Regions from separate parts of the Pantoea sp. X-Soil-ISGK-421 genome, predicted to be linked through region 3. Evidence: predicted binding sites of a transcription regulator. Region 3 holds the regulator's gene; each other region holds the start of a gene.
What was found. Region 3 encodes PurR, which represses purine synthesis genes. Its sites were predicted from a motif close to CANGCAAACGTTTGCNTG; they were not measured.

Region 1: the regulator PurR is predicted to act here: its motif matches at 3,486-3,503, upstream of purH (bifunctional phosphoribosylaminoimidazolecarboxamide formyltransferase/IMP cyclohydrolase).
Region 2: the regulator PurR is predicted to act here: its motif matches at 2,963-2,980, upstream of serA (phosphoglycerate dehydrogenase).
Region 4: the regulator PurR is predicted to act here: its motif matches at 1,710-1,727, upstream of gcvT (glycine cleavage system aminomethyltransferase GcvT).

What each region holds. Positions count from the first base shown of each region.
Region 1 is NZ_AP035979.1:292,773-298,243, forward strand. It holds gene AC6I8K_RS01335 (DUF1481 domain-containing protein) at 1-415, shown strand, start outside; gene purD (phosphoribosylamine--glycine ligase) at 460-1,740, opposite strand; gene purH (bifunctional phosphoribosylaminoimidazolecarboxamide formyltransferase/IMP cyclohydrolase) at 1,759-3,348, opposite strand; rRNA gene AC6I8K_RS01350 (16S ribosomal RNA) at 3,978-5,471, shown strand, end outside.
Region 2 is NZ_AP035979.1:3,270,349-3,275,819, forward strand. It holds gene AC6I8K_RS15180 (YecA/YgfB family protein) at 1-161, opposite strand, end outside; gene zapA (cell division protein ZapA) at 332-661, shown strand; RNA gene ssrS (6S RNA) at 701-884, shown strand; gene AC6I8K_RS15195 (5-formyltetrahydrofolate cyclo-ligase) at 1,009-1,605, shown strand; gene serA (phosphoglycerate dehydrogenase) at 1,645-2,883, opposite strand; gene rpiA (ribose-5-phosphate isomerase RpiA) at 3,163-3,822, opposite strand; gene AC6I8K_RS15210 (LysR family transcriptional regulator ArgP) at 4,004-4,909, shown strand; gene AC6I8K_RS15215 (oxidative stress defense protein) at 4,946-5,471, opposite strand, start outside.
Region 3 is NZ_AP035979.1:1,803,150-1,808,620, reverse strand. It holds gene gloA (lactoylglutathione lyase) at 1-332, shown strand, start outside; gene rnt (ribonuclease T) at 440-1,108, shown strand; gene AC6I8K_RS08445 (Grx4 family monothiol glutaredoxin) at 1,144-1,479, opposite strand; gene AC6I8K_RS08440 (C40 family peptidase) at 1,844-2,635, shown strand; gene cydH (cytochrome bd-I oxidase subunit CydH) at 2,692-2,781, opposite strand; gene purR (HTH-type transcriptional repressor PurR) at 3,055-4,080, shown strand; gene punR (DNA-binding transcriptional activator PunR) at 4,077-4,988, opposite strand; gene punC (purine nucleoside transporter PunC) at 5,099-5,471, shown strand, end outside.
Region 4 is NZ_AP035979.1:3,262,045-3,267,515, reverse strand. It holds gene ubiH (2-octaprenyl-6-methoxyphenyl hydroxylase) at 1-136, shown strand, start outside; gene ubiI (FAD-dependent 2-octaprenylphenol hydroxylase) at 157-1,359, shown strand; gene gcvT (glycine cleavage system aminomethyltransferase GcvT) at 1,782-2,879, shown strand; gene gcvH (glycine cleavage system protein GcvH) at 2,901-3,287, shown strand; gene gcvP (aminomethyl-transferring glycine dehydrogenase) at 3,387-5,471, shown strand, end outside.

The DNA of each region.
Region 1 (5,471 bases), 1.5 Mb from region 3:
ACGGCGCATTGCTGGCGCACAGCCAGACGATGTCACCTTACGCTTCGATCACCAGGGCAATCTTAATTTCATGCAGCGCCAGTTGGCGGGACGACGTGAGGCGGTTAGCGCTGATAGTGTTGAGTTATACCGTTTCGATGCGCAGCGCATGTTGGATCAAAGTAATGCGTTGCTGGAAGGTCGTGTACTGCTGCGGCAGGGGCACTGGTTGGGCGGCAATCAGGTACGAGCGTGCGACGACAAGGTGGTGAATGCGGCCTTTGATCGCGACACGATTTATGCGCTAGCTCGCCAGCAAAAGATGCAGTCTGCGCCATTGATGGTGTCGTGGCTGGAAGCGCCGGAAGGCGTGCAGCTGCTACGTGCTACGCCAGATGACGAATGCAGCTGGCAGCCAAAAGAGAGCGATTTCTGACGTGTGAATAAGAGAAGGGGCACGTGCTGTGCCCCTTTGCATACTTATTTGCGGTTAATCGCGCGGTAGCCGATATCGCGACGGCAGAAGCTGCCATCCCATGAGATATGTTGCGCCAGCGCATAAGCGTTTTTCTGCGCCGCGGCAACGTCGTCACCCAGCGCAGTTACGCACAACACGCGGCCACCGTTGGTTACCACCAAATCGTCTTTCATGGTAGTACCGGCGTGGAAGACTTTCCCGTCCGGCACTTCTTCCAGCGGCAGACCGTGAATCTGATCGCCAGTGGTGTAATCGCCCGGATAACCACCTGCCGCTAATACCACGCCTAATGATGGACGCGGATCCCATTGCGAGGTCTGCTGATCCAGTTTGCCATCTGTAGCAGCCAGACACAGCGCAACCAGATCCGACTGCAGACGCAGCATGATGGGCTGAGTTTCGGGATCGCCAAAACGGCAGTTGAACTCGATCACTTTTGGCTGACCAGCTTTATCGATCATCAAACCGGCATACAGGAAACCGGTGTAGATGTTGCCTTCTGCTTTCATGCCGTTAACGGTTGGCCAGATGATTTGATCCATCACGCGCTGGTGGATCTCATCGGTCACCACGGGTGCCGGAGAGTAAGCGCCCATGCCGCCGGTATTCGGACCGGTATCACCATCGCCAACGCGCTTGTGATCCTGGCTGGTGGCCATCGGCAGCACATTGTTGCCATCAACCATCACGATGAAGCTGGCTTCTTCGCCATCCAGGAACTCTTCGATCACGATGCGGTGACCGGCATCGCCGAACGCATTGCCAGCCAGCATGTCTTGTACTGCTGCTTCTGCTTCAGCCAGCTCCATCGCCACGATCACGCCTTTACCTGCCGCAAGGCCGTCCGCTTTGATGACGATCGGTGCGCCTTTCTCACGCAGATATGCCAGCGCAGGCTCCACTTCGGTGAAGTTTTGGTATTCGGCAGTGGGAATCTGCTGACGCGCGAGGAAATCTTTGGTGAAGGCTTTTGAGCCTTCTAACTGGGCAGCGGCTTGCGTTGGGCCAAAGATCTTCAGACCTGCAGCACGGAACGCATCAACTACGCCAATCACCAGTGGCGCTTCCGGTCCCACGATGGTCAGATCGATTTTTTCCTGCTGCGCAAAAGCCAGCAGCGCGGGAACGTCGGTAGCGCTGATTGCCACGTTTTGCAGAGCCGGTTCCAGCGCGGTGCCCGCATTGCCTGGCGCGACAAACACCGTTTCCGCCAGTGGCGACTGTGCTGCTTTCCACGCCAGTGCGTGTTCACGTCCGCCATTACCAATCACTAAAATTTTCATCAGTACTGCTCCCAACAATTAATGGCGGAAATGACGCATGTCGGTAAAGATCATCGCGATGCCGTGCTCATCAGCGGCGGCAATCACTTCATCATCACGGATTGAACCACCCGGTTGAATCACGCAGCTGATGCCGACCGCTGCTGCGGCATCGATACCGTCTCGGAATGGGAAGAAGGCGTCAGAAGCCATCGCTGAACCTTTCACTTCCAAACCTTCGTCACCCGCTTTAATGCCGGCAATTTTGGCCGAGTAAACGCGGCTCATCTGACCGGCGCCAATGCCGATGGTCATATTGTCACGCGCATAAACGATGGCATTGGATTTAACGAACTTCGCCACTTTCCAGCAGAACAACGCGTCACGCAGTTCCTGTTCAGTTGGCTGACGCTTGCTAACAACGCGCAGCTGGCTGGCATCAACCATGCCCAGATCGCGATCCTGGACCAGCACGCCGCCGTTTACACGTTTGAAATCCAGCGCAGCGACACGGCCTTGCCACTGACCACACACCAGAACGCGTACGTTCTGCTTGGCGGCGGTGACTTTCAATGCAGCTTCGCTGGCGGATGGGGCGATGATCACTTCAACAAACTGACGGCTGATGATCGCCTGCGCGGTGGCTTCGTCCAGCTCGCGGTTGAAGGCGATGATGCCGCCAAAAGCAGAAGTCGGGTCAGTCTTGTAGGCTCGCTCGTAAGCGTCGAGAATCGAACCGCCAACCGCCACACCGCAAGGGTTAGCATGTTTGACGATCACGCAAGCGGCTTCGTCGAACTCTTTCACACATTCGAGTGCGGCATCGGTATCGGCGATATTGTTGTAGGAGAGTGCTTTGCCCTGAACCTGCTGCGCGGTGGCAATAGACGCTTCAGCCACATTCTCTTCTATATAGAAGGCTGCATCCTGATGGCTGTTCTCGCCGTAACGCATATCCTGCTTCTTAATGAAGTTAAGGTTGAGCGTGCGCGGGAAGCGGCCAGCAGGTTCTTTGCTGTCGCCATGATAGGCTGGTACCAGGCTACCGAAGTAGTTGGCAATCATGCTGTCGTAAGCGGCGGTATGTTCGAAGGCTTTAATGGCCAGATCAAAACGTGTTTCTAGCGTGAGCGAGTTTTCGTTGGCATCCAGCTCAGCAATAATCGCCTTGTAATCGCTGCTCTTCACCACAATCGCCACGTCTTTGTGGTTCTTCGCCGCGGAGCGAACCATCGTTGGGCCACCAATGTCGATGTTCTCGACCGCATCCGCTAATGAGCAATCGGGTTTGGCAACGGTTTGGGCAAAGGGATAAAGGTTCACTACCACCATATCGATAGGATTAATGGCGTGTTCAGCCATAATCGCATCATCCTGACCACGACGCCCCAAAATGCCGCCATGCACTTTTGGGTGCAGCGTTTTGACGCGTCCATCCATCATTTCCGGGAAACCGGTGTAGTCAGAAACTTCGGTGACGGGCAGGCCCGCATCTGCCAGCAGACGTGCAGTACCGCCTGTGGAGAGCAGCTCAACACCACGACTGGAGAGTGCCTGAGCAAATTCGAGGATACCGGCTTTATCAGAGACACTGAGCAGAGCGCGGCGTACAGGACGACGTTGTTGCATGGTGGTTTTATCCCTTGGCTTTGTTTCGCGTAAAAAAGAGCGTTACATCAAGCTTAGTGCTTCTCTTCTATATAGAAGGAATCACTTGCCTCATGTAACGCCCCAAAAGGGGCATCCTTGACGTCGCCGGGCATTGTAGCGAAAACGTTTGCGTGATGCTCGCCTAAATTCATTTGTGCAGCAGAGTGTGGATAACTATGTGTGTAACTGCGTATAAGGCGGGGTTTTGCTGTGGAATGCAGCGAACGGTTGTTTTTATTGAATTTAGCGGTTGCGCCCTGAGAACAACTCCCTATAATGCGCATCCATCAACACGGCACAACGGTTTACGAAATGTGGTGTTGATGAGGAAGTTTCGAAAGAACTTCCGCCGGATGAAAACGCTGAAAAAAAAGTGTTTGACTCCGAAGGAGGAAAGCGTAATATACGCCACCTCGCGACAGACGGTTAACCCGCTGCTCGCAACGCTCTTTAACAATTTATCAGACAATCTGTGTGGGCACTCGCAGGATTGATATCAGCGTCTCCGGACGCAAAAAATATCAAGTCTCACGAGTGAACACATAATGAAATTCATTATGACGTTTTACAGATGAGCATCGCTGCACTCGTTGCAGCAAATCAAACTTAAATTGAAGAGTTTGATCATGGCTCAGATTGAACGCTGGCGGCAGGCCTAACACATGCAAGTCGAACGGTAGCACAGAGGAGCTTGCTCCTTGGGTGACGAGTGGCGGACGGGTGAGTAATGTCTGGGAAACTGCCCGATGGAGGGGGATAACTACTGGAAACGGTAGCTAATACCGCATAACGTCGCAAGACCAAAGTGGGGGACCTTCGGGCCTCACACCATCGGATGTGCCCAGATGGGATTAGCTAGTAGGTGGGGTAATGGCTCACCTAGGCGACGATCCCTAGCTGGTCTGAGAGGATGACCAGCCACACTGGAACTGAGACACGGTCCAGACTCCTACGGGAGGCAGCAGTGGGGAATATTGCACAATGGGCGCAAGCCTGATGCAGCCATGCCGCGTGTATGAAGAAGGCCTTCGGGTTGTAAAGTACTTTCAGCGGGGAGGAAGGCGGTAAGGTTAATAACCTTACCGATTGACGTTACCCGCAGAAGAAGCACCGGCTAACTCCGTGCCAGCAGCCGCGGTAATACGGAGGGTGCAAGCGTTAATCGGAATTACTGGGCGTAAAGCGCACGCAGGCGGTCTGTCAAGTCGGATGTGAAATCCCCGGGCTTAACCTGGGAACTGCATTCGAAACTGGCAGGCTAGAGTCTTGTAGAGGGGGGTAGAATTCCAGGTGTAGCGGTGAAATGCGTAGAGATCTGGAGGAATACCGGTGGCGAAGGCGGCCCCCTGGACAAAGACTGACGCTCAGGTGCGAAAGCGTGGGGAGCAAACAGGATTAGATACCCTGGTAGTCCACGCCGTAAACGATGTCGACTTGGAGGTTGTTCCCTTGAGGAGTGGCTTCCGGAGCTAACGCGTTAAGTCGACCGCCTGGGGAGTACGGCCGCAAGGTTAAAACTCAAATGAATTGACGGGGGCCCGCACAAGCGGTGGAGCATGTGGTTTAATTCGATGCAACGCGAAGAACCTTACCTACTCTTGACATCCAGAGAACTTAGCAGAGATGCTTTGGTGCCTTCGGGAACTCTGAGACAGGTGCTGCATGGCTGTCGTCAGCTCGTGTTGTGAAATGTTGGGTTAAGTCCCGCAACGAGCGCAACCCTTATCCTTTGTTGCCAGCGGGTAATGCCGGGAACTCAAAGGAGACTGCCAGTGATAAACTGGAGGAAGGTGGGGATGACGTCAAGTCATCATGGCCCTTACGAGTAGGGCTACACACGTGCTACAATGGCGCATACAAAGAGAAGCGACCTCGCGAGAGCAAGCGGACCTCATAAAGTGCGTCGTAGTCCGGATCGGAGTCTGCAACTCGACTCCGTGAAGTCGGAATCGCTAGTAATCGTAGATCAGAATGCTACGGTGAATACGTTCCCGGGCCTTGTACACACCGCCCGTCACACCATGGGAGTGGGTTGCAAAAGAAGTAGGTAGCTTAACCTTCGGGAGGGCGCTTACCACTTTGTGATTCATGACTGGGGTGAA
Region 2 (5,471 bases), 1.5 Mb from region 3:
GTGAGATCGTGAACCATGGTTTTCCAGCTGGCATCCTGATTGCCGCCGCACAAAATCCCGGAAAGGAGTCCGTGCATTTCGGCTGGCGTCATGCCCACGCCCTGCTGAGAAAGGGCCGCGGCCAGCGCGTTGTAACTAGGCGTTGCGTTCTGTAAAGACATAAGCTTTGGTCGTCGTTGGCGGAATAAGTTCGTGTTATGCTACCACCAGGTGCCTCTGGGTTTCCAGAAAAGGGGTTGTAACTTATAACTCGGGTATATATAGTTTCGCTCCTCCCAAACCATTGACCGGTAAGGGAGATGCGATCGAAGTAATCAGTCAGGATGGTGGCATGTCTGCACAACCAGTAGATATTCAAATTTTTGGTCGTTCATTGAGAGTGAATTGTCCGCCTGAACAGCAAGATGCGCTGAATCTGGCCGCAGAGGATCTCAATCAACGGTTGCAAGATTTAAAAGTTCGCACTAGAGTCACCAATACAGAGCAACTGGTGTTCATCGCCGCGTTAAACATCTGCCACGAGTTGGCACAAGAGAAAGGTAAGACGCGCGACTATGCTGCAAATATGGAACAACGTATCCGCATGCTGCAGCAGACCATTGAACAAGCGTTAGTTGAGCAAGGTCGCATAACTGATCGCCAGGGCCCTAATTTTGAATAACACTTCATGGTCCTCATGCTAGAGTGACGGTGAAGTAAATTTTCTCTGAGATGTTTGCAAGCGGGCCAGTCCCCTGAGCCGATATTTCATACCAACAGAATGTGACGCTCCACAATTTGTGCGCATGCTCGGTTCGTCCGAGAAGCCTAATAGTTGTGACGGCATGTTCACCTTGAACCAAGGGTTCAAGGGTTACAGCCTGCGGCGGCATCTCGGAGATCTCCATTTAGTAGTTTTGATTCGCAAATGTTCACGTCGCCATAAGGCGACATGAGCCCAGACGCGAATCCCCCGGCTTTCATGATCATGATATAGTGGCTGCAACAGCTCACTCTGCCGGGGATATCATGTCAGCACCCTCATTTCTCGACCGCCAAGACATCCGTCAGCATGTGCGCCATTTGCGCCGTAATCTCACGTCTGAGCAACAGGAACAAGCTGCCGATCAGTTGGCTGAACACGCCATCAATATTGCGCCAATCGCGAATGCGCATCGTATCGCACTGTTTTTGTCCGTCGACGGTGAAATCAACACCCGCCCGCTGATCGCCAAACTGTGGCAGCATAAAAAGCAGGTTTATCTGCCGGTGCTACATCCCTTCTCGCCAGGCAATCTGTTGTTCATCCGTTACACACCCGAAACTTCACTCACGCCAAACAAGCTACGCATTCCGGAACCGCCGTTAGATATCACACAACTGGCAACGCTGGATCAGCTCGATGTCATGCTGGTGCCGCTGGTGGCGTTTGACCATGCAGGCCAACGCTTAGGTATGGGTGGCGGATTCTATGACCGCACGCTGCAAAACTGGCAGCAACATGGGTTGCTTCCCGTGGGGATTGCGCACGATTGTCAGCGTGTGGAAGCGCTGCCGGTGGCCGCATGGGATGTGCCGCTGCCCGCGATACTGACGCCATCAAAACTGTGGCAATGGGAAGCGTAAGAAGGGAAAAACAAAGGGCGCCAAGGGCGCCCTGTTTAATCAGTACAGCAGACGGGCACGGATGGTGCCCGGAATGGCCTTCATCGCCTGCAGCGCTTTATCCGCCGCATCCTGCTCAGCATCAATATCAATCACCACGTAACCCATAATCGGCGTGGTTTGCAGATACTGCGCGGCGATGTTAATACCCTGCTCGGCGAAAATCTGGTTGATAGCCGTCAGCACACCCGGACGGTTCTCATGGATGTGCAGCAGACGACTGACACTTGCCGCATGCATCGGCAGCGAAACTTCCGGGAAATTAACGGCAGACAGCGTAGAACCATTGTCCGAGTATTTCGCCAGCTTGCCCGACACTTCCAGACCAATATTCTCCTGCGCTTCCTGGGTCGAACCACCGATGTGTGGCGTCAGGATGACGTTGTCGAACTCGCACAGCGGAGAGTTAAACGGTTCGCTGTTGGTTGCAGGCTCAACCGGGAAGACGTCGATCGCTGCGCCGCCCAAATGTTTGTTCGCCAGAGCCTCACACAGCGCTGGGATATCGATCACGGTACCGCGCGCGGCGTTGATCAGTAGCGAACCCGGTTTCATTAATGCCAGCTCTTCAGCACCAATCATATTCTGCGTAGATTGCGTTTCAGGAACGTGCAGGCTCACCACATCGCTCATATTAAGCAGATCGGACAGATGGCGCACCTGGGTCGCATTACCGAGCGGCAGCTTGCTTTCAATATCGTAAAAGAACACGTGCATGCCCAGGCTCTCGGCCAGCACACCCAGCTGCATGCCGATGTGACCATAACCGATGATGCCCAGTTTCTTGCCGCGTGCTTCAAACGAACCGTTCGCCACTTTATTCCAGATACCTCGGTGCGCTTTGGCATTGGCTTCAGGAATGCCGCGCAGCATCAGCAGCATTTCGCCAATCACCAGTTCAGCAACTGAACGGGTGTTGGAGAACGGTGCGTTAAACACCGGCACACCGCGCTTCGCTGCAGCGCCGAGGTCAACCTGGTTAGTACCGATACAGAAGCAACCGACTGCCACCAGCTTTTCCGCGGCAGCAAAGATCTCTTCGGTCAGTTGGGTACGGGAACGGATACCAATGAAGTGCGCATCGCGGATGGAGGATTTCAGCGACTCCGCATCCAGCGCCCCTTTGTGAAACTCGATGTTGGTGTAGCCTGCTGCACGCAGGTTTTCCAGCGCACTCTGGTGAACGCCTTCCACCAGCAGGAACTTAATCTTGTCTTTTTCCAGTGATACCTTTGCCATTTCCCGACCCTATTCAGAATTCAATGAGGACTACCATAAGGTAGCCTTCTGTCAAAATATCAAAAATTTCGTGCGCAGCAATACAAACGATTGCCTGGGCGCCAGCACGCGCCCACGCGGAGACAGCACAATGCCGTACAAAATCGTGACATCCTGGGTGGACGAAGTACGAACTCACTGCTGATGAATCTTTTGTGACATAAGTCACCAAATTTCAGCCTGGCGAGAAAAGATGTTTTGCGGATGGAAATAACCGGCGCATCACGCGCGCCGGACAGATCATTTTACGATGGTTTTCACACCGTCAGCGGTGCCGATCAGCGCGACATCCGCGCCACGGTCAGCAAACAAGCCAACAGTCACCACACCCGGCAGCGCATTGATGGTTTTTTCCAGCTCGCCAGGATTGAGAATACGCAGATTATGCACGTCGAGAATAATGTTGCCGTTGTCGGTAATGACGTTTTGACGATATTCCGGCAAGCCGCCGAGCTTGACTAATTCACGAGCCACAAACGAACGTGCCATGGGAATCACTTCAACCGGTAGCGGGAAGTGGCCCAACACATCAACTTCTTTCGAAGCATCGGCGATGCAGATGAATTTTTTCGCCACTGCCGCAACGATTTTCTCACGCGTCAGCGCTGCGCCGCCGCCCTTAATCATCTGCATCTGCGGATTAATTTCATCAGCACCATCCACGTAAATCGACAGCTCATCAATTTCGTTGAGATCGAAAACATGAATGCCTAACGCTTTCAGTTTTGCCGTTGACGCTTCCGAACTGGAAACCGCACCTTCAATCTGATTCTTCATGGTGCCAAGCGCATCAATGAAATGCGCTGCAGTTGATCCCGTGCCCACGCCGACAATTGTGCCTGGTTCTACGTACTGCAGCGCTGCCCAACCTACCGCTTTTTTCAGTTCATCCTGGGTCATGATATGTTTAAAACCTGTGCGACATCGAAGTGCGCGTAGTATAAAACAAGGCGCTGTAAAAAAGCGCGACTGTTAGACAGCCGATTTAACGCTTTGGAAGCCAGCCCGCAAAAAAGCGTCGCAGCACAATTTGACAGTTTTATGGCATAGTAATGTCCACCCTGAACGAGAGAGAACAACAATGAAACGCCCGGATTATCGAACGCTTCAGGCGCTGGATGCTGTGATTCGCGAGCGCGGCTTTGAGCGTGCCGCACAAAAACTCTGCATTACCCAATCTGCGGTTTCGCAGCGTATTAAACAGCTGGAAAATTTATTTGGTCAGCCGCTGCTGGTGCGTACCGTGCCGCCGCGTCCAACCGAGCAGGGTCAAAAACTGCTGGCGTTGTTGCATCAGGTTGAGCTGCTGGAAGAGGAGTGGCTGGGCGACGATAATGGCGGAACCACGCCGCTGCTGCTGTCGCTCGCGGTCAACGCCGATAGTCTCGCCACCTGGCTGCTCCCCGCGCTGAAGGATGTACTGGCCGATTCGCCGGTGCGCCTGAATTTGCAGGTAGAAGATGAAACCCGCACGCAGGAACGTCTGCGTCGCGGTGAAGTGGTTGGCGCGGTGAGTATCCAGCCGCAGCCATTGCCAAGCTGCTTAGTGGATCAATTGGGCGCGCTCGATTATCTGTTCTGTGCTTCACCTGATTTTGCTGCACGCTATTTTCCGAATGGCGTAACGCGCTCTGCGCTGCTGAAAGCGCCGGCAGTGGCGTTTGATCATCTGGATGATATGCATCAGGCGTTTTTGCAGCAGAATTTTGACCTATCACCGGGCAGCGTGCCCTGCCACATCGTTAACTCGTCAGAGGCCTTTGTGCAGCTGGCGCGTCAAGGTTCGGTGTGCTGTATGATTCCGCATTTGCAGATTGAGCGGGAATTGGCGCAAGGTGAGCTGGTGGATTTGACGCCAGGTTTATATCAGCGTCGTATGCTGTACTGGCATCGATTTGCCCCGGAAAGTCGCTTAATGCGCAGCGTAACCGACGCACTGATTGCGCACGGACATCGCGTGCTGCGTCAGGATGTTTTGCCTGCGTAATAATCGGGTCGCCATCATTGGCGACCCGCATAAACCTTACGGCGTATTCGGTTTAATTTCGAAGACCACATCCACCTGATCGTCAAAATGAATACTCTGCTGCTCGTAGGTTTGCTGCGCAGTGGTATCGGCTGGTGCAGCGGCGGCTTTATACATGCGCGCCATCGGCATCGGTTGATAGTTGGCAACGTGGTAGCGAATGCTGTAAACCGAACCTAACTTAGCGTTAAACCCTTCTGCCAGTGCGCTTGCCTGCTGTGTCGCATTGGCAATCGCCACTTTGCGCGCCTTCTCTTTGTAGCTGTCTGGATTCGCGACACCCAATTCTACCGAACGGATTTCATTCAGGCCGGATTTTAACGCACCATCCAGCAGCTCATTCAGCTTGTCCAGCTGACGTAACGTCACCTGTACCTGACGCTCTGCACGATAACCTTTTAGCACCGACTTACCTTCTTTGGTGTAATCGTACTCCGGCTGCGTGCTGAGGTTTGCCGCATCAATATCTTTTTTCTCGATACCGTTCTTTTGCAGGAAATCAAAATATTGCGCCACGCGGTCA
Region 3 (5,471 bases):
TGCGCGTGCTGCGTCAGAGCGAAAACACCGAGTACAAATACACGCTGGCGTTTGTTGGCTATACCGAAGAGAGCGAAGGCGCGGTGATTGAGCTGACATACAACTGGGGCGTGGATAAATACGATCTCGGCAACGCCTACGGCCATATCGCGCTGGGCGTGGACAATGTGGCCGATACCTGCGAACGCATTCGCAGCGCCGGCGGCAACGTGACGCGTGAAGCGGGTCCGGTGAAAGGCGGTTCTACCATTATTGCGTTTGTTGAAGATCCAGACGGTTACAAAATCGAGCTGATTGAAAATAAACATGCCGGTCACGGCTTAGGCAACTAATGTTGCTCGTCAGCCTGCTAATTGCAGGCTGACTTCCCTCTCCTGCTGCACCCTCCTGCGATTTTTGCCATAATGCGCGCTGCCCTATTTATTGCCATGAGATCCTGATGTCTGAATCGAACGCTTTAAACGCTCTCCACCAACGCTTCCGCGGTTTTTATCCTGTCGTGATCGATGTTGAAACCGCTGGTTTCAATGCACAAACCGATGCACTGCTGGAAATTGCAGCCACAACGCTGAAAATGGATGAAGACGGCTGGTTGCATCGCGATGAAACGCTGCACTTCCATGTGGAACCGTTTGAAGGCGCCATTCTCAATCCTGCGGCGCTGGCGTTTACCGGTATCGATCCCACCAATCCGCTGCGCGGTGCGGTAAGCGAATACGAAGCGCTGCATGCGATTTTTAAAATGGTACGCAAAGGCACCAAAGACAGCGGCTGTAATCGCGCCATTATTGTGGCGCACAATGCCACTTTCGATCTTAACTTTGTCATGGCGGCCGCAGAACGCGCCAGCCTGAAACGCAATCCGTTCCACCCTTTCGCCACGTTTGATACTGCGGCATTAAGCGGATTAGTGTTGGGGCAAACCGTATTGGCGAAAGCCTGCAAAGCAGCGGGAATGGAGTTTGATAGTACGCAAGCGCATTCGGCGCTGTATGACACCGAGCAAACCGCGACGCTGTTCTGTGAGCTGGTGAATCGCTGGAAACGCCTTGGTGGCTGGCCATTGGCTTTCAGTGAAGAACCCGCTGACGACGCGTCCGTCGAATAGCCAAAGAAAAGGCCGACATGTGTCGGCCTTCTGCATTATTCCGCTTCTTTATATTTCTCAGCGGTCTCTTTCAGCAGCGGCTGAAGTTCGCCGCGCTGGAACATTTCCACGATGATGTCGCAGCCGCCGACCAGCTCACCATCAACCCACAGCTGCGGGAAGGTTGGCCAGTTCGCGTATTTTGGCATTTCAGCACGGATATCCGGGTTCTGCAGAATGTCCACATAGGCGAAACGCTCGCCGCATGCGGAAAGCGCCTGCACGGCCTGCGCCGAGAAACCGCAGCTTGGCAGCTTCGGGGAACCTTTCATGTACAGCAGAATCGGGTTTTCTGCGATCTGACGCTGAATTTTTTCAACAGTACTCATTATTGCCTTCCTTAATCCTTCACTTCGTGTTTGTTTATTGTAGCGATTTCGCTCCCGTACTGAAAACGGGATTTTGTGTTTGCGCCTGCTAATCGCCATGTTTGTTAAGTCAATTCATGACAAATAACATTTTCATATCATTAATTGGCATTAATAAATTAATAATTAGCAATAGTTTCGCTGGGTTAACCAGCTGAAATCGCTCATTTTTGCTACAGAATCAATCTGGTAACATATTAATGGAAAAAGGCCTTACCTTTTGGAAAAAAAGTGGATTAGAATTGCCTCGGCGCTGGTCACTTGATCAGATTTCTCTCACTTTGCCGCAGTCTGTGTTCATTCAGCCTGCTTAACCTGTAACCGGATTATGCGTCTACTAATTACGCTTTTCATACTGGCTTTAGCCCAACTGTTCTTTAATGTGGCTGCTGCATCTCCGCATGCACCCGTTAATGCCAGCTCGCTCAAAGCAGAGAAAAAGAGCGCACGTGAAGACGAGCGCCGCAAACGACGTCCGGTGAAAACCACCACAAAAAAATCGCGCCTGACTGCTGTCCAAAAATTCAAACTAAAAAAACAGACCAAAACTGAAACCGCGCTGCACAAAACCACCAGCAAAAAATCCCCGCTGAAACTTACCGCTAAGAAATACGGTCATCAACGCCTGGTGAAGAAATCTCCCGAAGTGGTGGTTGATGACGAAGCGGTTGCGCTTACCGGCATCAAAATGAGTAAGTCGCACCGCCAGCGTTATCAAAAAGCGCGTGAAACGGCGATGACCAAATTAATGGGCCAACTCGGTAAACCTTATCAATGGGGCGGCACCTCGCCACATACCGGTTTCGACTGCAGTGGATTGGTCTGGTACGCCTATAAAGATCTGGTGAAATTCAAATTTCCGCGCACCGCCAATGAGATGTATCACTTGCGTGATGCTTCCCCGATCAAACGTGAAATGCTGGAGAAAGGGGATCTGGTGTTCTTCCGCATTAACAATCGCGGCACCGCTGATCATGTTGGTGTTTATCTCGGCAACGGCAAATTCATTCAGTCGCCGCGTACCGGCAAAGATATTCAGATTAGCGCTTTGGGAGAGGATTACTGGCAGAAACACTATGTGGGCGCGCGTCGTATGATGACGCCAAAAACCATTCGCTAATTGTTGCGCAACAAACAGAAAAAAGCCGGATGCTGCACACAGCTCCGGCTTTTTTGTTAATGCATGATCGCGGTAAAACTGAAGGCGATAATCATCAACAGTGCGCCAACAGTGGTCATTAGCGCCAGCTTCAGGTCAGTATTCATCACAACTCCTTAGTCACACAATTAATAGGGTTAACGCGATTTTCGCACAGCAATCGGCAAAAATCTCGTGTTATCCGCGCGGGCTTGTTAGAATCGCCGCCTTTCGTTGCGCAACAGATTTTGCGCGTGCTGTATTTTCAGCATAATGAAGTGATTTCGTCTGCTATAACACCCCGTTTTGCCCGCCTTTTGAGCTGTAAAAGCGTTAGCAGACGCAAACGTTTAACAATATACTTATCAGTAAGTTGCGATAAGACCAGGAGTACCATTTTCATGGCAACAATTAAAGATGTCGCAAAACGCGCAGGTGTCTCAACCACCACGGTTTCGCATGTCATCAACAAAACGCGTTTCGTTGCGGAAGAAACGCGTAACGCCGTATGGGAAGCGATCAAACAATTACACTACTCGCCAAGTGCCGTGGCGCGTAGTCTCAAAGTGAATCACACCAAAACCTTAGGTCTGCTGGCAACGTCCAGTGAAGCGCCCTATTTTGCTGAAATTATCGAAGCGGTGGAGAATCGTTGTTTCGAACGCGGCTATACGTTGATTCTCGGCAATGCGCACAACGATCTGCAAAAACAGCGCGCCTATCTGTCGATGATGGCGCAAAAGCGCGTCGATGGTTTGCTGGTGATGTGTTCTGAGTATCCGGACGATTTACTGCAAATGCTGGAAGAGAACCGCAATATCCCGATGGTCGTCATGGATTGGGGTGCTTCGCGCGGTGATTTTACCGATACGGTGCAGGACAACGCGTTTCAAGGCGGCTATCTCGCCGGGCGTTATCTGATTGAACGTGGCCATCGCGATATTGGTGCCATCCCTGGCCAGATGGAGCGCAACACCGGCGGCGGACGTCACGCAGGATTTCTGCAGGCGATGAACGAAGCAGGCATTACAGTGCGTCCAGAATGGGTGGTTCAGGGCGACTTTGAACCTGAATCCGGTTATCAGGCCATGCAGCAGATTCTTAACCAGAAACAGCGCCCAACCGCCGTGTTCTGCGGCGGCGATATTATGGCGATGGGCGCAATTTGTGCCGCCGATGAGATGGGTTTGCGTGTACCGCAAGATATCTCGGTGATTGGTTACGATAACGTGCGCAACGCGCGCTATTTCACGCCCGCGCTGACCACCGTACACCAGCCTAAAGCCGAACTGGGTGAAAAAGCGCTGGAAATGCTGTTGGATCGCATCACCAGCAAACGTGAAGATCCACAAACCATCGAGGTTCAGCCTACGCTGATTGAACGTCGTTCAGTGGCGTACGGCCCATTCCGCGATTATCGCCGCTAAGCTGACACTTCGCTGAGCCATTCGTGGTTCAGCGTTTCAGCATCCCCCAGATAAGCCAGTAACCACTCAAGCGCCGGCGACGTGCGTTGTTCTGCCCAGCTGACGCAGCACGGACTATCAGGAAAGGCTTGCGGCAGCGACAGTTCGACCAATTTATGACTGTCCAGCAGTGGACGCGCCAAATGGCCCGGCACCATTCCAACACACAATCCTGCCAGCAAACACGCCATCCCGGTTTCCCATTCTGGCACCACCAGCCGCCGCTGATTATCTAGCGTCCAGGTCATACGGCGCGGCAATGCACGCGACGTATCTTCCAGCACCAGAGATGGCCACGCTCGCAACGTTTCATCATCCAGTTCCGTGCTGTTAACCAGCGGATGATCCGGGCTGACCACACAACGCCAATTCAGCGCGCCCATATCCTGAAACGCAAAACGTCCACCGACGGGAATTGCCTGCGTGGCGCCAATCGCGACATCTACCCGGCCATCGGCTAATGCATCCCACACTCCGTTAAACACTTCGTAGCTGATAATCAACTCCATATCGGGAAAATGACGATAGAAGTCCTTCACTAATTGCCGCGTGCGCTGCGGTTTTACAATGCAGTCAACCGCGATACTCAATTCACCGCGCCAACCATTCGCCAGTTGTTGACACTGCCTACGCGTTGCCAGCATTTTTTTGATAACAGATCGCCCTTCACGAACGAAGTGCTCGCCGGCTGGTGTCATGACCACTTCGCGATGCTGGCGCTCAAACAACGGTACCGCCAACCAGGTTTCCAGCTGACGCACGGTATAGCTGACGGCAGAAGGCACGCGATGCAGCTCCTGCGCGGCCGCGCTAAAACTGCCGGTGCGCGCCACGGCATCCACCACTTCAAGCGCATATTCTGACCACATATTTTTGCCTTCAAAAAATTTAACAGCACCATGCAAATATTAGCGTTTCACAAAGCGCGTTGCATCCTTTTACACTCCCCGGCGTTCAACCTGCCCAAAAGAGAATCAACATGTTGTCGTCTAAAGCATTTATGCCTTATCTCGCCGTGCTCAGCATGCTCGGCTTTCTTGCCACGGATATGTATTTACCCGCCTTTGGCGATATGCAGCGTGATTTTGCTAGCGCACCCGGCACTATCAGCGCCAGCTTAAGTCTGTTTCTCGGCGGTTTTGCCTGTGCACAGGTATTTTGGGGGCCGCTGTCGGATCGTTATGGACGTAAACCGATTTTACTGGCGGGTTTAGCCATCTTCGCCCTCGGCTGCCTGGGTATGCTTTGGGTAACCGACGTACGCCTGATGTTGGCGCTGCGCTTTGTGCAGGCCATTGGCGTGTGTGCTGCAGCCGTGAGCTGGCAGGCGTTGGTGGTAGATCACTATCCAA
Region 4 (5,471 bases), 1.5 Mb from region 3:
CGGTTTAGTCCGACTGTTTGCTAACCGCTATGCGCCGTTGGTAGCAGGACGGAATCTTGGGCTGGTGGCGATGGACCATCTGCCTTGGCTACGAAATCCACTTGCCGCGCGCACGCTCGGCTGGGTTAAGCGTTAAGCACGAATTAAGGGGCAGCAATGCAAACTTTTGATGTGGCAATTGCCGGAGGCGGCATGGTGGGGTTGGCCGTCGCCTGCGGACTACAAGGCAGCGGCTTACGCGTTGCCGTGCTGGAAAAAGCACCCGAGCCACAGTTTGATCCGGCGGCAAATGCGTCGATTCGCGTCTCCGCCATCAACGCTGCCAGCGAACGCCTGCTACAAAAGCTTGATGTCTGGTCGAGCATTCTGGCTCTGCGGGCCAGCGCTTATCACGGCATGGAAGTGTGGGATCAGGACAGCTTCGGTTCTATTAGCTTTGATGATGAGCAGCAGGGTTTGTCGCATCTTGGCCATATTATTGAAAACGAGGTAATTCATAGCGCGTTGTGGCAGCGCGCCAGCCAGAGCAGCGATATCGCGCTGTTTGCCCCGGCGCAGTTGCAGCAAGTGGCATTTGGCGACAACGAAGCCTTCATTACGCTACAAGATGGCAGCATGATGAGCGCGCGTTTACTGGTTGCTGCCGACGGCGCGAATTCGTGGCTGCGCGATAAAGCCGATATTCCACTGACTTTCTGGGATTACGAGCATCACGCGTTGGTGGCGAACATCCGCACCGATATGCCGCATGATGCCATTGCGCGTCAGGTATTCCACGGCGACGGTATTCTGGCCTTCCTGCCGATGCAGGATCCTCACTTATGCTCAATCGTCTGGTCGCTCTCGCCGCAGGAAGCGGCGCGCGTGCAATCGATGCCGGAAGCGCTGTTTAATCAGCAGCTATCGGTAGCGTTTGATATGCGTCTTGGTCTGTGTCAGGTCGAGAGCGAACGTAAAACCTTCCCGCTGACGGCGCGTTATGCGCGCAACTTTGCTGCGCACCGTTTGGCGCTGGTCGGCGATGCCGCCCACACCATACATCCGCTGGCCGGACAAGGCGTGAATCTGGGCTTTATGGACGCGGCTGAACTGATAGGTGAAATTCGCCGACTTCATCAGGAAGGTAAAGACATTGGTCAGCACCTTTATCTGCGTCGCTATGAACGCAGCCGCAAGCATAGCGCGGCGATGATGCTGGCGGGGATGCAGGGTTTCCGTGAGCTGTTTGCCGGCACCCATCCAGCGAAAAAGCTGCTGCGTGATGTTGGCCTCAAGCTCGCCGATACTCTACCGGGCGTCAAACCGTTGATGCTGAAACAGGCGATGGGGTTAAACGATCTACCCCGCTGGATACGCTAATCACATCTGCCAACGGCGCCCAAATGGGCGCCGTTTTTCTTTGCTGCACCGCAATGATGCAACACTGCACCGCAATCGCGCCTCGTTTGATTTATTCTAATTTCACCCCTTAATTCGCATTAGATTAATTCATGTCTTGGCAATGCGAATGCCGGACCATTTCTTAATCCTGTGGCGTCTATTCCCTCATTTTGCTGCATGAAAGTAATTTAGTCGTATTTTGTGCGAGGCTAATCACAATAATGCAGTGATTTATGCTGGTGGCTGTTCGGTGGTTCGTTGAAAGGTGGTAGTGTTTCACCCTCGTTTTCCTCATGGTTAATTGCCGCATTAGGTGATAACTTCAGCATAAAGAGAACGTTTGCGTCCGCCTGTTAAGGCGACGCAGGCGCGTCACACTCACTTGTATTCACAGGATGGTTATGACTCAGCAAACGCCTCTATTCGAACAGCATCAGGCAAGCGGTGCGCGCATGGTGGACTTCCACGGTTGGATGATGCCGCTGCATTACGGCTCGCAAATGGATGAGCATCACGCGGTGCGTAACGATGCCGGCATGTTTGATGTTTCCCACATGACCATTGTCGATCTGCGCGGTGCGCGTACCCGCGAATTCCTGCGCTACTTGCTGGCCAATGATGTCGCCAAGCTAACCCAGCCAGGCAAAGCCCTCTACACCGGCATGTTAAATGCCTCCGCTGGCGTCATTGATGATTTGATTGTTTACTTTATGAGCGAAGATTTCTTCCGTCTGGTGGTCAACTCCGCCACGCGTGAGAAAGATTTGGCGTGGATCAAACAGCATGCACAGCCGTTCGGCGTGGAGCTAATTGAGCGTGACGATTTGGCGCTAATTGCGGTGCAGGGCCCGAACGCGCAGCAAAAAGCGCAAACGCTGTTCAGTGCCGCTCAGCGTGACGCCGTTGCTGGCATGAAGCCGTTCTTTGGCGTACAGGCGGAAAACCTGTTCATCGCGACCACCGGCTATACCGGTGAAGCGGGCTACGAGATTGCCATGCCTGCCACGGAAGCCGCGGCTTTCTGGCAGCAACTGTTGGCCGCAGGTGTTAAACCGGCGGGTCTGGGGGCACGTGACACGCTGCGCCTGGAAGCGGGCATGAACCTGTATGGTCAGGAGATGGATGAAGGCGTTTCGCCGCTGGCCGCCAACATGGGCTGGACTATCAGCTGGGAACCTTCCGACCGTGATTTCATCGGCCGTGACGCGCTGCAAGCACAGCGCGAAAAAGGCACCGAGAAGTTGGTTGGTCTGGTGATGACCGAAAAAGGGGTGTTACGTAACGGTTTGACTGTGCGTTTCACCGATGAACAAGGTCAACCGCAGCAAGGTATTATTACTAGTGGATCCTTCTCACCGACGCTGGGTTACAGCATCGCGCTGGCGCGAGTGCCAGCCGGAGTGGGTGAACAGGCGATTGTGGAAATCCGCAACCGTGAAATGCCCGTGAAAGTGACTAAACCGATTTTTGTTCGCGCCGGTAAGCCGGTCGCCCAGTAATTTTTTCAGGAGAAATGGCCAATGAGCAATGTGCCAAGTGAATTGAAATACCGCGATAGCCACGAGTGGGTCCGTAAAGAAGCCGACGGCACCTTCACTGTAGGTATCACTGAACACGCACAGGAACTGCTGGGCGATATGGTGTTTGTCGACCTGCCAGACGTTGGGGCGACTTTCGCTGCCGGTGATGACTGCGCTGTTGCAGAGTCGGTGAAAGCCGCGTCTGACATCTATGCGCCGCTGAGCGGTGAAATTGTTGCCGTAAATGACCAGCTGGGTGATTCACCAGAGTTAGTCAACAGCGCGCCGTACGCCGATGGTTGGCTGTTCCGCATCAAGGCCAGTGACGAGTCAGAACTCGACGCCATGCTGGATGCGGATGCCTACAAAGCCGCGATCGACGAGTAACCGGTAGTTGCAGAAGGTGGCGCGCTGCGCCGCCTTCTTTTTTATCTGCCTGATTTAACGCCATTTTTGTAACCCAGCCCGATTCAGGATTTACTGCAAATGACCCAGACTCTCAGCCAGCTTGAACATAACGGTGCTTTTATTGAGCGCCACATCGGTCCTACGCCGGAACAACAGGCCTTAATGCTGGAAGCGATTGGTGCCCGTTCGCTCTCCTCATTGATCAGTTCTATCGTGCCTGCCGACATCCAACTGCCAGGCCCGCCTGCAGTGGGCGACGCCGCGACCGAGCAGCAAGCGCTGGCAGAGCTGAAAGCCATTGCCAGTCAGAACCAACGCTACAAATCCTGGATCGGCATGGGCTACAGCGCGGTGATTACACCGCCGGTCATCCTGCGCAATATGCTGGAAAATCCAGGCTGGTACACCGCTTATACGCCGTATCAGCCGGAAGTGTCGCAGGGACGTCTTGAGGCGTTGCTGAACTTTCAAACCCTGACGCTGGACCTTACTGGTCTGGACATCGCATCTGCGTCACTGCTGGACGAAGCAACCGCGGCTGCTGAAGCGATGGCAATGGCCAAACGTGTCAGCAAGCTCAAAACCGCCACTAAATTCTTCATCGCCAATGACATCCACCCTCAGACGCTGGATGTGGTGCGCACCCGCGCAGAAACCTTTGGGTTTGAACTGATTATTGATAGCGCTGACAAGGCGCTGGATCACGACGATCTGTTCGGTGTGTTACTGCAACAGGTTGGCACCCACGGCGAAGTACACGATTACCGCTCACTGATCGCCGAGTTGAAAAGCCGCAAAGTGGTGGTGAGTGTGGCAGCTGATTTTATGGCGCTGGTGCAGTTAGAGGCGCCAGGCAAGCAGGGCGCAGATATCGTCTTCGGTTCTGCCCAGCGTTTCGGCGTGCCAATGGGCTACGGCGGACCGCATGCTGCTTTCTTCGCTAGCCGCGATGAACATAAACGCTCGATGCCAGGCCGCATCATTGGTGTATCACGCGATGCGGCCGGTAATACCGCGCTACGCATGGCGATGCAAACCCGCGAGCAACATATCCGTCGTGAGAAAGCCAACTCCAACATCTGTACCTCGCAGGTGCTGCTGGCGAATATCGCCGGCCTCTATGCGGTGTATCACGGTCCGGTTGGTCTGAAACGCATTGCATCACGTATTCATCGTCTGACCAGCATTCTGGCCGCGGGCCTGCAAAATGGCGGCCTGAAGCTGCGCCACAACAGCTGGTTCGATACGCTGACGGTTGAAGTGAGCGATAAAGCGGCGGTGCTGAACCGTGCGCAGAGCTTTGGCGTCAACTTGCGCAGCGATATCCATAATGCCGTTGGCATAACGCTGGATGAAACCACTGCACGTGAAGATGTGCTGGCGCTGTTCGCGATTCTGCTGGGCGATGCACACGGCCAGGACATTGATGCGCTGGATGCAGCCGTAGCTGCGGAAAACAGTGCAATTCCGGCCGGTCAGGTGCGTGAGAGCGCTTTCCTGACGCATCCGGTGTTCAACCGTCATCACAGCGAAACCGAGATGATGCGCTACATGCACAGCCTGGAGAAAAAAGATCTGGCGCTGAACCAGGCGATGATCCCACTCGGTTCGTGCACCATGAAACTCAACGCGGCGGCGGAAATGATTCCGATTACCTGGCCGGAATTCGCCGAACTGCATCCATTCTGTCCGGCTGAGCAGGCGTCTGGCTACCTGCAGATGATTGGCCAGCTGTCGCAATGGCTGGTGCAACTGACCGGCTATGATGCGCTGTGCATGCAACCGAACTCGGGCGCACAGGGCGAATACGCCGGTCTGTTGGCGATTCGTCGCTACCATGAAAGTCGCAACGAAGGCGGCCGTAATGTCTGCCTGATCCCAAGCTCAGCACACGGCACCAACCCGGCGTCAGCGCAGATGGCGGGTATGTCAGTTGTCGTTGTGGCCTGTGATAAACAAGGCAATATCGATCTTGGCGATCTGCGTGAGAAAGCCGCGCAGGTGGGTGAGCAGCTGTCGTGCATCATGGTGACCTATCCATCGACGCACGGCGTTTACGAAGAAACCATCCGCGAAGTGTGCCAGATCGTGCATCAGCATGGCGGTCAGGTGTATCTCGACGGCGCCAACATGAACGCACAGGTCGGTATCACCACGCCAGGC